Regions from separate parts of the Halobacillus sp. 12SKB genome, predicted to be linked through region 2. Evidence: riboswitches for the same ligand, from Rfam matches in the RefSeq annotation. Region 2 holds a riboswitch; the other holds the start of a gene.
The links. Region 2 has a riboswitch for thiamine pyrophosphate ahead of ACQ4XT_RS13880 (YkoF family thiamine/hydroxymethylpyrimidine-binding protein). Riboswitches for the same ligand answer to the same signal wherever they lie in the genome.

Region 1: it holds a riboswitch for thiamine pyrophosphate, as region 2 does, so the genes downstream of both, tenA (thiaminase II) here and ACQ4XT_RS13880 (YkoF family thiamine/hydroxymethylpyrimidine-binding protein) in region 2, are expected to answer to the same signal.

What each region holds. Positions count from the first base shown of each region.
Region 1 covers NZ_JBRFWR010000001.1:1,304,505-1,312,205, forward strand. Annotated here, with positions in the region: gene ACQ4XT_RS06465 (threonine/serine dehydratase) at 1-962, shown strand, start outside; gene ACQ4XT_RS06470 (PucR family transcriptional regulator) at 980-2,650, shown strand; gene ACQ4XT_RS06475 (DUF3221 domain-containing protein) at 2,673-3,206, opposite strand; TPP riboswitch at 3,318-3,427, shown strand; gene thiW (energy coupling factor transporter S component ThiW) at 3,520-4,008, shown strand; TPP riboswitch at 4,014-4,119, shown strand; gene tenA (thiaminase II) at 4,162-4,848, shown strand; gene thiD (bifunctional hydroxymethylpyrimidine kinase/phosphomethylpyrimidine kinase) at 4,845-5,657, shown strand; gene thiM (hydroxyethylthiazole kinase) at 5,648-6,406, shown strand; gene thiE (thiamine phosphate synthase) at 6,403-7,017, shown strand; gene ACQ4XT_RS06505 (methyl-accepting chemotaxis protein) at 7,204-7,701, opposite strand, start outside.
Region 2 covers NZ_JBRFWR010000001.1:2,795,736-2,803,436, reverse strand. Annotated here, with positions in the region: gene ACQ4XT_RS13925 (LacI family DNA-binding transcriptional regulator) at 1-233, shown strand, start outside; gene ACQ4XT_RS13920 (glucoamylase family protein) at 276-1,634, opposite strand; gene ACQ4XT_RS13915 (carboxymuconolactone decarboxylase family protein) at 1,970-2,629, opposite strand; gene ACQ4XT_RS13910 (hypothetical protein) at 2,811-2,969, shown strand; gene ACQ4XT_RS13905 (hypothetical protein) at 2,966-3,262, shown strand; gene ACQ4XT_RS13900 (RDD family protein) at 3,268-3,693, opposite strand; gene ACQ4XT_RS13895 (hypothetical protein) at 3,737-3,886, opposite strand; gene ACQ4XT_RS13890 (DUF420 domain-containing protein) at 3,960-4,481, shown strand; gene ACQ4XT_RS13885 (hypothetical protein) at 4,663-4,893, shown strand; TPP riboswitch at 5,010-5,112, shown strand; gene ACQ4XT_RS13880 (YkoF family thiamine/hydroxymethylpyrimidine-binding protein) at 5,203-5,805, shown strand; gene ACQ4XT_RS13875 (ECF transporter S component) at 5,802-6,380, shown strand; gene ACQ4XT_RS13870 (ABC transporter ATP-binding protein) at 6,377-7,701, shown strand, end outside.

The DNA.
Region 1 (7,701 bases), 1.5 Mb from region 2:
GCAGCCTTTCCTTCAGAGAGGTATGGGAAGCGAGGAAGCGCATATCTTCGTTTGTCCATCCCACTCCTATCCTGTATTCAGAACCTCTCTCTGAGCACACAGGGGGGCACGTTCACTTGAAGCTGGAGCATTCCCACCCGACGGGTTCATTTAAGCTCCGAGGGGCAGCAAACAAAATCTTATCTTTGGAAGATAAGGATATAAAAAAAGGTGTGACCACTTTTTCAACAGGAAATCACGGGATTTCTGTTGCATATGTAGCAGCAGAGTTAGGCATTCCTTGTACGGTGTGTATATCGAATCGTGTTCCGAAGGCGAAAGTGAACCGTCTGAAAAAATTGCACGCTTCAGTGGAAGTCGTCGGGAGCAGTCAAGACGAAGCAGAAGCAAGGTGTGCTGAATTGGAAAGAGAGGAAGGGATGACGGTTATCAAGCCTTTTGATGATCGGGAAATCATTGCCGGTCAGGGTACGATCGCGCTTGAAATTATGGAACAGTGTCCTGAAATAGATGAAGTGATTATTCCTTTGTCTGGAGGTGGGTTGTTGTCCGGTATTGCTTTTGTAATGAAGTCGATTGAACCTTCTATACACGTAACAGGAGTGACGATGAAGAAGGGGGCCGTCATGCAGGAAAGTCTGACGAAAGGGAGACCTGTGATTCTTGAGGAGTCTTATACTTTGGCAGACAGTCTGCTTGGAGGAATCGGGACAGAGAACCGTTTCACATTTCCTATGACGAAAGCTTATATGGATAAGGGAGTGCTTGTGGATGAGGCACACATTGAAGAAGGGCTGATTTTCACCCTCGAGCACCATAAGATGGTCGTGGAAGGTGCGGCCGCAACTGGAATCGGACACGTACTTCACTGTAATGACCTACGAGGGAAAAATGTGGTTGTGGTCATGAGTGGAAACAATATCGACCATGATGTGGTTACGAATCTTTTGGCTAAATCGTAAGTGGGGGAGGAGTGGAGATGGGGGTTGCGGTGGAGGAAGTCTTAAAACTTCCAGTTCTTGAAAAAGCAAAGGTGCAGACAAATATGTACAATCGCCAGGTGGACTGGATCTCGGTGATTGAAACACCTGTGGAGAACTTTGTGAGGAACAATGAATTTGTGCTAAGCACAGGGGTTGGTTGTGGAGAGGATGTATTGGCACTGGAAGGGTATGTAGAGGATGTCATCCGATCGGAGGCTTCTGTGCTTGCTTTTGCCACTGGGCGTCATTTGTACAAAATTCCTGATCGTGTGTTAAAGCTTGCGGAGAAACACGAGTTGATTGTGATGGAAATTCCATGGGAGGTCCGGTTCGGGGATATTTTACAGGACGTTTTACGATTGATCAGTGAGGAAAGCCGCCAGGAGCAACAACGGACGGAAGAGATACGACAGGAGTTGATCAACTGTGTCCTGAACGGAAAAGGTCTGCAGGAGATCACATCAATCATCTACCAGAACACAGGCATTCCGACGGCCATCAGTGATCATAACAAACAGATCCGCGCGAATCAGTACTTTGACCGTTATTATATCGATGTCTTAAATGGGCATGAGCTTTCCCAGGAAGGCATCCTTGTGGAAACGGAAATGGACAGTGATCACCCGCTCCGCCATTATATTGAAACCTACGAAATCGGTGGGCAGAAATGCTACCAGCTTACCATTTTATCGAACTATAAGAAACAGGGATATATCCTGTTTAAGCCCAAGGAAGAAAAGGATCTCACATGGGTGAACCTTCACATTTTGGAGCATGCGCTGACAGCTTGTGCCTTATATTTCGTAAAAGAGAACGCCATTGAAATGACTGAAATAAGACTCAAGGATAACTTTTTGCTTGATTTGGCCAAGCGGGAGAGGGAGATGGACAGAGCTCTGTTATCAAAAGCGCAGCTGCTTGGCTATGACCTGGAGAAGCCCTATATTTGTCTTGTCGGCCACATCCGTTTCGTGCAGCCGGAGGAGGAACGCACCTCTTCAACGATGCCTCAAGTCAAATCCTCATCGATCAACAGTCGGAATTATTACATCCAGAAGGAAGTCACCCATGCAGGAGATGCACTGCACAGGAGGACGATGACCACTTTTGATGAAGGGGAGGTGATCGTTTATTTGGAAACGGACCGACCGGATTACGGGGAAACCGCGAATCAGTTTCTCGATCTGATTGAGCGAAGGCTTCATGAGTTATTGAAAGGGATTATGATCAGCTGGGGCATTTCCTGTCATAAAGGGGGATATCAGGTTTTTCATAAAAGCTATGAAGAGGCGGAAACGGCTCTGAAAATCGGTCAGCAGCATGAAGAAGGGGAGCGGACATTTTTCAGTGATACAAGAATGAATCGCCTGCTCATGGCACTGTCCCACGAAGAAGAAATCGGAGCGATTGTTTCAGATACATTAGAAAAGCTGATTGATTATGATCAGAAGCGGCAGACAGAACTGATTCATACGTTTATGGTCTACAATAAATACAATAGCAATGTCAGCCAGACGGCTCGTGCGCTGAATTTGCACCGGCAATCTTTGCTGCACAGATTGAGAAACATTGAACATTTGACCGGGCTGTCTCTTCTCAATGCTGATGACCTCTTTTTGCTGGAGCTCAGCGTAAGGTTATGGCTTTTGAAAAAAGTCGATGCATAGAGCGCTCCCTCGGGATAGCGCTCTATTTTTCATCTTTGACGGTCGTTTTCCATTCGCCCTCATTTGTCCCGCGTCGATCCAGCTTGACGGTCCACTGGTCGGATTCTTCATCAAAAGAAAGCAGAGAAACAATCAGCACATCGGCCTTTTCTGGTTCTTTTTCAGATAATGCAGTAGAAAGAGCTTCAGAAGCTTTTAAATCTGCTCCCTGGACTTCACTCATTTCAAGTTCCTGGACTTTTTCAGCGGTGGCTTGTTCAGGGTAGGACTCAGCGATATCCCCGTCTACCCAGACCTCGACCTGTTTGCCGACCCATAGGCCTTCAGGGGCATTAGATACCCACATGGCCCGTCCTTCTTCGCCTGATCCATCATCCATCGGCGTGACAACCAGGATACTGTCCTCATCCTGCTCCATGACAAACCCGCTCATGACCGGATCGGAGGCTTCTGCTTCCACTTCATTCTGGTCTACTTCTTTTGTCTCTGAAAGCCCACATGCAGTAAGGGATAAAGAGAAAACTATGAACATACCAAGCATCCACCTTATTTTCATCATTCCCACACTCCTTATCTATTAATGTTGACGTTTGAACGGGAGGAAAAGTTTCACATGACAGAAACATCCAACTTTGTTATGATGAAAATCACCAAGCGAATAAGTTTATGAAACTACTAGGGGAGCCTGAATGGGCTGAGAGGAAAGCGAGCAAGCTTTCTGACTCTTACGAACCTGATCTGGTTAATGCCAGCGGAGGGAAGTAGTCAGACGATACGTGTATCGACTTACTGCATACCAGGCCAGGTCCTCTAAGGATCTGGCTTTTTTATATGGACCCATTCAGCTCCTGTACGGAAGGTGGTGAATAATGAGAAACACAAAATTAATCACAACGATGGCTGTGCTTGTTGCCATTGGTACGCTTGGGGCTCAATTTCTCTGGTTTCCGGCTGGAATAGCGAAAGCTTATCCTGTTCAGCATGCGGTTAATGTGATCGCGGCGGTGGTGCTTGGACCCGTCCCGGCGGTCATGATTGCTTTTGTCATCGGGCTCTTACGTTTGTTATTAGGTCTCGGCACCTTTCTTGCTTTTCCGGGCGGAATGTTTGGTGCATTGTTGGCAGGGCTTTGTTACCGAATGTATGAAAGAAAAAGGTCTGCGGTGATTGGTGAAGTTCTAGGCACTGGAGTCATCGGGGCTTTGGCAGCTGTACCGATTGCACACGTCTTAATGGGAAGTACAGCTGGTGTTTTCGCGTTTGTTCCTTCTTTTGTCGTAAGCAGTGTCTCGGGGGCTTTGATTGCTATCTTCATTTTATCACGAGTGAAAGTTGAAAACATGATCTTACAACCATAATACACGGAAACTGCTAGGGGCGCGAGTAATCGCTGAGATAAGGAGACATTCCTTGGTCCCTCAATACCTGATCCGGGTCATGCCGGCGGAGGGAAGTAGTAAGAATCCCCTTCTGTCCTCTAGTAGCTTCCAAGAATAATAGGAGGCTCTATCATGTCTTTTTCCAATCAATTAAGAAAAGAAAATCAGGATATCTATCAAAAAATCTTCTCCCATCCCTTTATCCAGGGCATCGGGAAAGGAGAGGTTCCAAAAGAAGCCTTGATTCACTATATTAAAGCTGATTATGAGTATCTGAATGCCTTTATGCATGTCTATGGAATCGCAATTTCCAAGTCTCCGGGCAGGGAAGACATTCAATTGTTTAATGAACAAATCGATTTTGTATTAAACAGTGAAGTTCACCCTCACAACAACTTTTGCGAACAGATTGGCGTTCCTTATGAAAAACTGCAAGGGTATCCATTGCCGCCGACCGCTGACCACTATATCAAACATATGCTTTTCCATGCCTATCAAGGAGGCATCGGAGAAATATTAGCAGCTTTGCTCCCGTGTCCTTGGACCTATTATGAAATCGGGGTGGAGCTGATGAACACCTATCATCCAGAACCTGATCATCCCTACCTCCCGTGGATTGAGTTTTATGCCAATACGGAAGTGAAGAGTCTGACGGCGGTGTTATGTGAACGGCTTGATCAGTGTGCTGAACAAGCGTCTGAACCGGAAGAGCACCGTATGAGGGCAGCCTTCCGAAAAAGTTGTCAGCTGGAATACGCCTTTTGGGATATGGCTTACACTCAAGAGCAATGGCCTTGTGAAAAGGAGGGTGTGAGATGACGAATGTATCATGTGCGTTGACGATCGCCGGAACAGATCCGAGCGGGGGTGCAGGTATTCAAGCAGACTTGAAAACGTTCCAGGAGCTGAAGAGTTATGGCATGAGTGTTGTGACCTCGGTTGTTGCTCAAAATACGACAGGTGTGAAGGATGTCCACCACCTCCCGGAAAATTTTATTATGAGTCAACTGAAAGCAATTTCTGAAGACATGCCTGTTCATGCACTGAAAACAGGAATGATTGCCAACAAGAAAATGATGAGAGTCATTAGTGAATGGTTGGATGAGGTGGATGCTCCTTACGTCATGGACCCTGTCATGGTTGCCCAGAGTGGCGACCCGTTGATTGAAAAAGAAGACCAGCGCTTTTTGAAAGAATATCTTGTACCAAAGACATCGCTCGTCACTCCCAACATTCCGGAAACGGAAGTGCTTGTTGGAGGGGAAATTGAAACAGAAGCAGATATGAAAGAAGCGGCCGAAGTAATTGTGAAAGAATTAGGTGCGGATGCGGCCCTTGTCAAAGGGGGCCATCTCAATGGAAGAGCGGTTGATTTTTTATATGATGGGGGGCGTGTCTATGAATTTGAATCCGAACGTATTGATTCTTCGAATACGCATGGCACAGGGTGTACGTATTCAGCAGCCATTACGGCTTACCTGAGCCAGGGACACGCGTTGCCACAAGCCGTTAAAGAAGCCAAATACTTTGTAACAGAAGCGATTCGCCACTCCTTCGACTTAGGAAAAGGAAGCGGACCGACCAATCATTTTTCTTTACGTGAGGAGGTTTTCAACAAATGGCTGTAAGTGTTATCGATAGAGTAAGAGAAAAACGTCCACTGATCCATCACATCACGAATGCGGTCGTCATGAATTTTACAGCGAATGGACTTCTTGCTTTCGGCGGATCACCGATTATGGCTAATGCTAAACAGGAGGTTGCAGATGTCACTCGATTGTCTCAGGGGCTTTTATTGAATATCGGGACGCTTCATAAAAATCAGGTGGAAGCAATGATTCTTGCAGGGAAAGCAGCGAATGAGATCGGTATTCCGGTCGTCTTCGATCCTGTCGGCGCCCCTGCAACCCGCTATCGTTCAGAGGTATGCCAGCGAATCTTACAGGAGGTGAAGCCGACCGTCATTAAAGGGAATGCCGGGGAACTCGCCCATCTCGTCGGTCAGGATGTGGAAACGAAAGGGGTAGACTCAACAGGGAAAGCTGACCCTGAATCCATCGTTCGTCTGGTATCAGAAAAATACCAAACTGGAGCCGTCTGTACAGGTGAAAGGGATGTCGGGTGCATGAGAGGAGAGGTTTTTGTCAACGAAACGGGTCACCCGCTTCTTGCTCAAATTACAGGCTCCGGCTGTTTGTTAGGTTCTTTGCTTGCAGCAGGCTTATCTGTAGAAGGTGAGCCTAAAGTAAAGATTTTGGAAACATTAAACCATTATGGCCGGGCGGCCGAACATGCCGCGGCTCACCCTGATGTGAAAGGACCAGGGACATTCATTCCGAGGTTTGTTGATGCTTTAGCTATGGGGGATGAAACATGAAAGCTTCTATTCTTAGAAAATACTTCGTTATGGGCAGTCAAAACTGTGACAAAGATCCATTGAGAATTTTGGATGAAGCGATCGAAGCTGGAATTACATGCTTTCAGTATAGAGAAAAAGGGGATGGCGCACGAACGGGAGAAGCGAAGTACAGTCTCGGCCATAAGTTGCGCCAGCGTTGTGCTGAAGCGGGCATTCTGTTTATCGTCAATGATGACGTTGAACTTTTTGACGTGCTTAAAGCTGATGGAATACACGTGGGGCAGAGTGATCGAAGTGTGAAAGAAATTCGTTCAAAATATCCTGATACAATCATAGGATTGTCGGTATCCGATCAGACAGAATTAGAACAGAGTCCTATCCATCTTGTCGACTATTTAGGTGTAGGTCCGATGTACAGGACAATGACGAAGAAAGACGCCAACCCTGTAGCAGGGCCTGAATGGGTGAAAGTCGTCAAAAAAGCGTTTCCTGACATGCCCGTAGTCGGGATTGGAGGCATTCATCCTGAAAATGCTGCTGAAGTGATGGAAGCGGGAGCAGACGGTGTCGCTGTCATTTCAGCCATTACACACGCCCCGGATATATCGGCCGTTGTACAAGCGATATGAAGTAAAAAGGAACTCATGCCGAAGCATGAGTTCCTTTTATGTTGGGGAGTAGGATGTTGAGTCCACTTACCCCCATACTTTTTTTAACCGAAGTTTTTGTTCATGCAACTATTAAACCTAAGACGTCTACCAATCAAATTCGTTCACAACCCATATACCAGCCCTATGGCTGAAGATAGGTAGGACCTAGTACCTGAAACGACTGACTTGTTCCTGAAGATTGCCAGCTTCTTGAGCTAATGTTTCACTCGCAGATGTAATCTCCTGGATGGATGCATTTTGCTGCTCTGTCGTAGCGGCCACGTGCTGGGATTGTTCCGAAGCCTGGACAGCGAAGTTCTTAACCGCTTCAAAAGACTCTACGAGACTTTGAATATGATGAGTCATCGATTGGATGGATCCTGTGATATCGTTCATCCCTCCAGACAGATCATGGACATCTGCCGTAATCGTTTTAAACGTCTGTTCAGCTTCTCCGACCACATTCACACCGGATTTGACAGCATCATCACTTTTATTCATAAACTGGACGGCTTCCTGGGTTTTTTGTTGGATATCATGTACCAGCTCCATGATGTGATTCGCCGATTGACTGGACTGCTCGGCCAGTTTCCTTACTTCTTCGGCTACTACAGCAAAACCCTTTCCGTGCTCACCTGCCCGAGCTGCTTCAATGGCCGCATT
Region 2 (7,701 bases):
CTTTCGCAGAAAAAGGAATATCCATCCCGGATGACGTTTCTATCGTAGGATTTGATGACATCCAGTTATCGGAGTATGTAAACCCCCCATTGACGACCGTCAAGCAACCGAAGTATGAAGCAGGAGCTTTAGCGGTCCATACCATTTTTCAAATGCTCGCAGGAGAGCAGGTGGATCAGTCGTTTGACCTTACCACAGAATTTGTGAAACGCTCTTCTGTAAGAAGCAAATAAAAAAACCCGGTGATTCTCTCTTGAGAGTCACCGGGTTATTTATTATTTGATGGAGAATTCTTCTTTGATCAGTAGCTCTTCAGGACCGTGTCCAATGTCTGATTCATGGAAATAGTCTCTGATTACCCCATCCTTAAGGTAATTGATGATTGCAACCATCGTCATGCCCTGGTCGAGAGCGAGATAAGCGTTGGTCACTTCCCCTGTTTCTACATTGACGGAATCTAAGAAGCCATACTTGCTATAAGTATCGAAACGTTTCAATTGATGGATGTTTTTGAATGCTTCCATCGGTGCATATTCAAGAGCCAGGAAAGTGGCGTGAGGGGTTACCGTGCCGTCTGATTTATATCCATCCATGCCAAGCGGTGTAGCGGCGAATTCAGAATAATCCTCCGGCGTCGCAGCAGGCGACATTCCCCAGGCTGCGTATCCTTCCTCTTTGGCATATTGGATTTGAATGTCCGCATGACGCTTATTGTTCAGTCCTAGTGCATCTTTACCCAGTTCTTTTTCTTTTAATACAAGAGGTGGCATGAGAGCTTCGAACATGCTTCCTCCCCAGCTTGGTACATACTTTTTACCGTTGTAAGAATAGTGGCCTTCAAACACTTCCACACCATCATACGTCGTCGTATATCCTTCCGGCTTCTGGGCTTGCCAGTCCCAGCTGTCAGGCATCGTGCGGTACATCTTCCACCAATGTTCTTTAGGAACATCCCCTTTACCGATCGCGATGTAGCTGGCGACACGAGGTTCTGTGTAGAACGCTCCGTAATGGTGGGACGTATAGCTTTCTGCTGCGACATCATATCCGCCTCTCATCTGCCCGACTTCAGGCGTATAGAGCGTGGAATAATCCATATCCTGTACGATATCATTGGACTGATCATAGAGTTCCGGGTACGCTTGTCCGACGACGATCAACCCTGCAGAAAGCCAGCCATTGTCTACGGTTGAAATGAACTCGCCCCAGTCCGTATAAAGAGAACCATCTGAGGTGTTGTACCAGTTATAAAACAAGCCGTTCCATTTTTCCATGTCTTCAAGCGTCGTTAAAGTTGTTTTGATTTTATCAACCGCTGAATCACGGGAAATGTGCCCCGCTTCTTCAGCTGCAATCGTGCTCATCATGTAGATTCCGATGTTCGTTGGCGAGGTGTGTTTCTGTGCCGTCCTCTCCCCGTTCTCATCATATCTGACAGCATCATAAGTGAGTCCTGTTTCCTCTACTGTAAAATCTTCAAAATACCGGTACGTTTTCTTTGAAATCGCTTCCAATTGTTTCGATAAAACAAATTCCTTCCATTTCTGACCATGCTTCGCCATCGTCGCAGCGGGTGCGGTGACGCTCATCACCAGGATAAATGCCAAGAATAAAAAAGAAACCTTCTTTTTCAAAAAAACACTTCCTTTCAAAGATTGGTGAAACGTTTCGATTAAAGTGTACAGGACTCTAGGATATTGGTAAATACGATAATAGTAGTAATTGTCGTAAATTTCAGATAGTTACTGGGATGAAAGTAATGGTCAATTTTTCTAACGGGGAACTGTAAGGTCCAGCTAAATGCAGTGAAAGAAGATCGGGGAGTTTTTATAAAAAAGCCTGCCCCACCACGTCAACCGCTTAGCGAAGTTGGAGGCAGGCACTTTTCAGCATGCTGAGTTGTAATAGAGGCGATCCCTTGATTAAGGAATCGCCTCTGAAAATTTTTATTTACTTATCCATCATTCTCTTACTCATCATCATAGGCATTTAAAGCATTCACACTATGAGCAAGAGCCGAACCTGCTTTTAAAGCCGTGGCAACAAAAATGGCTTCGGCTACCTCTTCTTTTGAAGCTTCCTGCTTCTTCGCACCTTTCGTATGGACATCGATGCAGTAAGGACAGCCAGTTGTGTGAGCAGACGCTGTGGCAATAAGCTCTTTATCCTTAGCGGAAATCGCTCCGTCTTTCATGGATTGCTGATCAAAATCGACAAAGGCATGGAACGCATCCCCATTAAGGTTGGAAAGTTCTTTCAGACGGTCGAAGTAAGAGGCTTTGTATAAAGCATCGTCGCCTTTTTCATCGTATGTATTCAACGCATTTACACTGTGTGCGATCGATGAACCTGCTTTAAGTGCTGTTGCTACAAGGATTGCCTCTGACACTTCTTCTTTCGTCGCTTCCTGCTTCTTCACATTTTTCACATGCAAATCGATGCAGTAAGGGCATCCCGTCACATGAGCTACCGCTACAGCAATCAATTCTTTTAATTTACCGTTCAGCTTTCCTGGTTCGAGCGCTTTTTTATCAAACGCTACAAAAGCTTTGAACGCTTCTGGTGCCAAATCCCCAAGTTCCGGCAGTCTCTCAAAATATGATTTTGCATAGAGTAGATCGTTTCCCATTGCCCTCTCTCCTTTGTATTCTTTAGTTCACTACAATGATAAATTTTACCATCTCAGGACTCCCTCGTAAATAAAGTGAGGGAATTTTCTGTCTTCTCTAAAAAGAGAACCCTTCATTGAAACCTTCCTCCTTCCTAAACGTATAGCATAGTGATAATAAACGAATCGGAGGATGTTAAAGATGGAATTTTCACTGGACGCCGTCATCCTGGCTGCAGGAATCGCCTTAGCCGGCTACTTTATCGGAAACGGACTGAAAAATTTCGGACAGAGAAATCCGATGGACGATTACTTGGATCAAACCATTAATGAACAGTTAAGAAAGGGGGAAGAAAAATGATGTTTGTAGGACTTTTATTGACCCCGATTTTCCTAGTAGCTCTCGTTTATCTTTTACGCTTCACCTGGGGGAAGAAGGGAAAAACGGAGGAAGGAAAGGCAGTGGTGAACGCTTCCTATGCAAAAGCGGCACCGATTTTCCCGATCGGCTGGCTCGCGATCGAACTTTACCATGATTGGATTCAGCCCCTATCCTTTTCTACTTACCGTGATACGATGTGGATCCTTGTGTTGATCACATTCATTTTTATTGGAGCAAGTCTGTTCCGGTACCGCAAAGCAGCGGTAGCCTGAGCCACTTATTCCAACGGAGGCTCTTTCCATTTAATCGTCGTAAAGGATATGATCTCACTCCACCCTCTCCCCTTCGGATCCATCAAAGCGGTGACGAAGGAAATCCAGTACCACATTCCCTGGGTAAGGATGACCGGACCGAATCCAAGGATGACACGGATGAAAATCTGCATGATGGTCGGCGACTTGCCTGCATTCGTTTCGATGGTGAGGTGCGTCAACAGCATGCCGATCGTCCTCCCTTTTGCAAGCAGCGGGAAAAGAATGAGAAGCGAGACATGGATGATGATGAAGGCTTTCCAAAAGACGGGGTTCGGATCAAAGCCGCGACCTGTGTCCTGTGTGGCTGTATATAGGATGGCAAGGAATCCGGATACGATGAGTTCAAGGCCTGTGCCTATGAATCTGAGGAACAAGTTTCTTTCGGACATCGAAGTCCCTCCTTTCTGTGTAGTATCCTATGGGTTTTCGTCGTCATCGGTTTGCCCATTCACCCAGAACGACGAAAAAGAGATGGAGCTTTTGCCCCATCTCTTTTTCAATGCCTTCCTTTTTAAAATCCTCGTTATTTCCTAATTCCCAATCAGAATATGCTTGTTCGACAAATTGTGCGTTTTCTGTCATAGCATTCTCCCCTCACTTTCTTTATACTTGACTAGGATTCTATATCAAGTGTCTTTTAGAAAGGATCGATACCATGAAAAAATTCAATTACGTCCCATGGGTCGTGGGGCTTTCCATCGCTATCAACCTCATCGTTGTAGCTTTATTGTTTTTACCGAAAGTGGACGGGGATCTTGGATTCAATATTAAACTCCTTCCCCTCCTGAATGCCGTCTTGAATTCCTTTACGTTCGTTTTCCTGCTTGCTGCCTTGTTCATGATCATCAGGAAAAACGTCAAGTGGCACAAGCGTTTCATTTTCGCTGCTTTCACGTCGACGGCTCTTTTCCTCGTTTCGTACTTGACGTACCATTCGATGGCGGAGTCGACATCGTTCGGCGGTGAAGGGATTGTCGCAGGGATCTATTATTTCATCTTGATCACCCATATCGTACTGGCTGCACTCATCGTGCCTCTTGCCCTGCTTACATTGTTCCGCGGGCTTGCGATGAAGGTGGACAAGCACCGGAAAATCGCGCGATGGACGATGCCGTTATGGCTGTATGTCAGTCTCACCGGCGTCATCGTCTACTTGATGATTTCCCCTTATTATTGATGCGACAAGGCGCGACGAAGCACCTGGTTTATTGTCGAAATTATTTGCTTCCTTCCTGCACCTTATTATAGTAGAATAACAGTTAGAGAGTTGCCGCTAATTGATTTCTGTAGATTTATGTTTCAACTAATGCTATTCAGGGAAAATGTAAGGTTCAAGGTCAGATAATAAGGAGACTACAATGGATCTACTCCAATTTATGAAAAATGAAGGTTACACTTCGGCCAAGTTCTCCTCGTTGACTGGTGAAGACGTCCAATTGGTGTTGAATGATGTGGCTTCAACAGAGGACCTTTATCAACTAATGGATGTGACGCCGACCTCCGTCACTTATTATCCTTATGAACGCGTACCGTATATTGATTGTTTCATAGATCAGAACGTGATGAAATTACGCTTGTCAAAAGCATAAGGCATGGACCGGATCCGCTTTTGAGCGAACCGGTCCTTTTATTTTCTAGCAAAAGATGGTTTACAAATCTATGACTCTCGGCTACGATGGAAGCAACGTACAAGAACTGCATACGCGTTTTGCACTGGGGGAGCTGCTTGAAGCGGCTGAGAGGAAAATTTCCGACCCTTGGAACCCGAACTAGATAATACTAGCGTGGGGAAGTGCGGTCGTCATTCACAAGGACCAGACTGGTTCTTCCTTTATGAGTGGTAGACTGCATTCCCGTGGGATGCAGTTTTTTTGTGCTCAAAAAAGGAGGAATTCGAAATGGATCATCAATGTGGAACATCAAGAATCGCGGGGTGCTCTTTTTCCGTACACCCGATGGCAGACAATTTCGTGGATTACATCAAAGCGAGCTTACGTGAGGTGGACAGCTCGAAAGTGTGGATGAAGACGGATGACGTCACGACGACCGTGCGTGGCCGGATGGAACATGTCTTCGATGTCACCGAAGCGATTTTATTACATATCGCGAAAACGGGTGTCCATGTCGCTTTTCAAGGAACGTTTTCCATTGGCTGCCCGGGGGATTCTTCCGGCGATGTCCATATGGATGAGTCGGAGGAACGGTTGAACAAACCACAATCCAGGGAAATCGAACAGCGGATTGCGGCGAAGTTCTCTCTGTATCCGATGGGTGGCGGCGATTATATGGACACGATCTACCGTCAGATACAAGCGATGAAAGAAAAAGGCGTTGAAGTCACGCCTGCGCACTACTCGACCCGTCTCGACGGGGATACGCGCGACATTTTCACAGGGCTTGAGGATGTGTTCAGGGAAACGGAAGCGAGCGGCTCATCGCATACGGTGATGACCGTGACGGTCTCTGCCAACAGCCCTTCCCATAAGGATGATCGCTCATGAACAGCTGGAAACTGAAAGAAATCGTCGTCATGTCCGTCCTTTCTGTCGTCTTTGCGGTCGTGTACCTGGCCTTCCTTCCGGTCGGGAAAATCCTCGTCGGCTTTTTCGGACCGATCGGCTATGACCTCATCTTCGGCATCTGGTTCATCGTATCGATCATCGCGGCTTACATCATCCGCAAACCCGGTGCCGCGTTTTTATCGGAAACGATTGCGGCCGCGGTCGAAGTGCTGCTCGGCAATGCGGTCGGCCCGATGCTTCTTGTTTCAGGGATGATCCAGGGGCTCGGCGCAGAATCGGCCTTCGCGATGACGAGGTACAAGCGTTATGACCTGTTCACCCTCATGCTTGCCGGTGTAATGGCCGCTGTGTTCAGCTTCGTCTGGGGTTACTTCCTATCCGGTTATGCAGCACTCAGTACCGGGTACGTCGCCGCCATGTTCATCGCCCGCATCATCAGCGGCGCCATCATTTCAGGTGTCGCAGGCAAAGCGCTCAGTGACGCCTTAGCGAAAACGGGTGTCCTCTCAAGCTTCGCTCTCGGAAAAGAACACCGAAGGAAGCATGCGGCATGAGTCAGGAAGTGATACGCGTCGAGGACCTCACCCTTCATTATGAGGAAAGGCGAAAGCCTGTGCTGTCCCGGCTGAATTTTTCCATCGATGAAGGAGAAAGCATGCTGATCCTCGGTCCGAGCGGGTCGGGGAAAAGCTCCCTCACCCACTGCCTGAATGGACTCTATCCGAGAGAACTCGACGGTTCCATGGAGGGAGAAATCCATGTGAAAGGACGGAGGACCGACTCCTACCCCGCTGGTGAAATGGCACAGAACGTCGGCGTCGTTTTCCAGGATCCGGAGACGCAGTTCTGCATGATCACTGTTGAGGATGAAGTGGCCTTCGGGCTTGAGAACTTGAATACCCCTTATGCGTTGATGGTGGAAAAAGTGGATAGGGCTTTACGATCGGTCGGAATGGAAGCTTTCAAAACGGAGAACATCTCCAGCCTCTCCGGCGGGCAGAAGCAGAAAGTCGCCCTTGCCTGCATTCTCGCGATGGAACCTGAGGTGTTGATCCTCGATGAACCGACGGCGAATTTGGATCCGGTGGCGAGGAAGGAATTCATCCAGCTTTTGAAGAGGTTGAAAAAGGAGCTCTCTTTCACCCTGCTTGTCATCGAACATAAGCTGGAAGGCTGGCTGGACTTGTTGGATCGGGTCCTCATCATTAATGAAGGTGGGGAGCTCGCCTACGATGGTCCGCTTCACGACCATTTGAAAACCTACGCCCGGGACATTCATGAGATGGGCATCCAGCTTCCTTATGCTACAAGGACAGCTCTGGAACAGGAATGGACGCCTCCCTACCCGCTTCACATCGGAGAAATGCCGGCTGTTGCTTTCCCAGAGAATCCTCCTGCGGAATCTGCTGGTAAGGTGTTGTTGAAAACAGAGAATGTGCATTGGAAATCGATTTTGCGGAACATCCATATTAATTTTCATGAGGGAGAATGGGTAGCCATCGTCGGGGAAAACGGGAGCGGAAAATCTTCCTTATCAAGAATCCTAGCGGGCATCCAGCCTCCGAGCAAGGGGACGGTTTCCCTGCACGGCCGCGCCCTCAAGAAATGGAAAGAGAATGAGATGCGGAAAGAAATTGGATATGTCTTTCAGAACCCGGAACACCAGTTCATTACGGATAGTGTCTATGAGGAAGTCGCTTTCAGTCTCCAGCATGCCGGGATGAAGGAAGCGGAGTGGACACGGATTGTCGAGGAAACATTGAAGTTCTGCCGGCTGGATGGACTGGAGAATCAGCACCCTTTCCTGCTCAGCCAGGGACAGAAGCGGCGATTGAGTGTCGCCACGATGATTGTCGAGGATCAGCAGATGCTTTT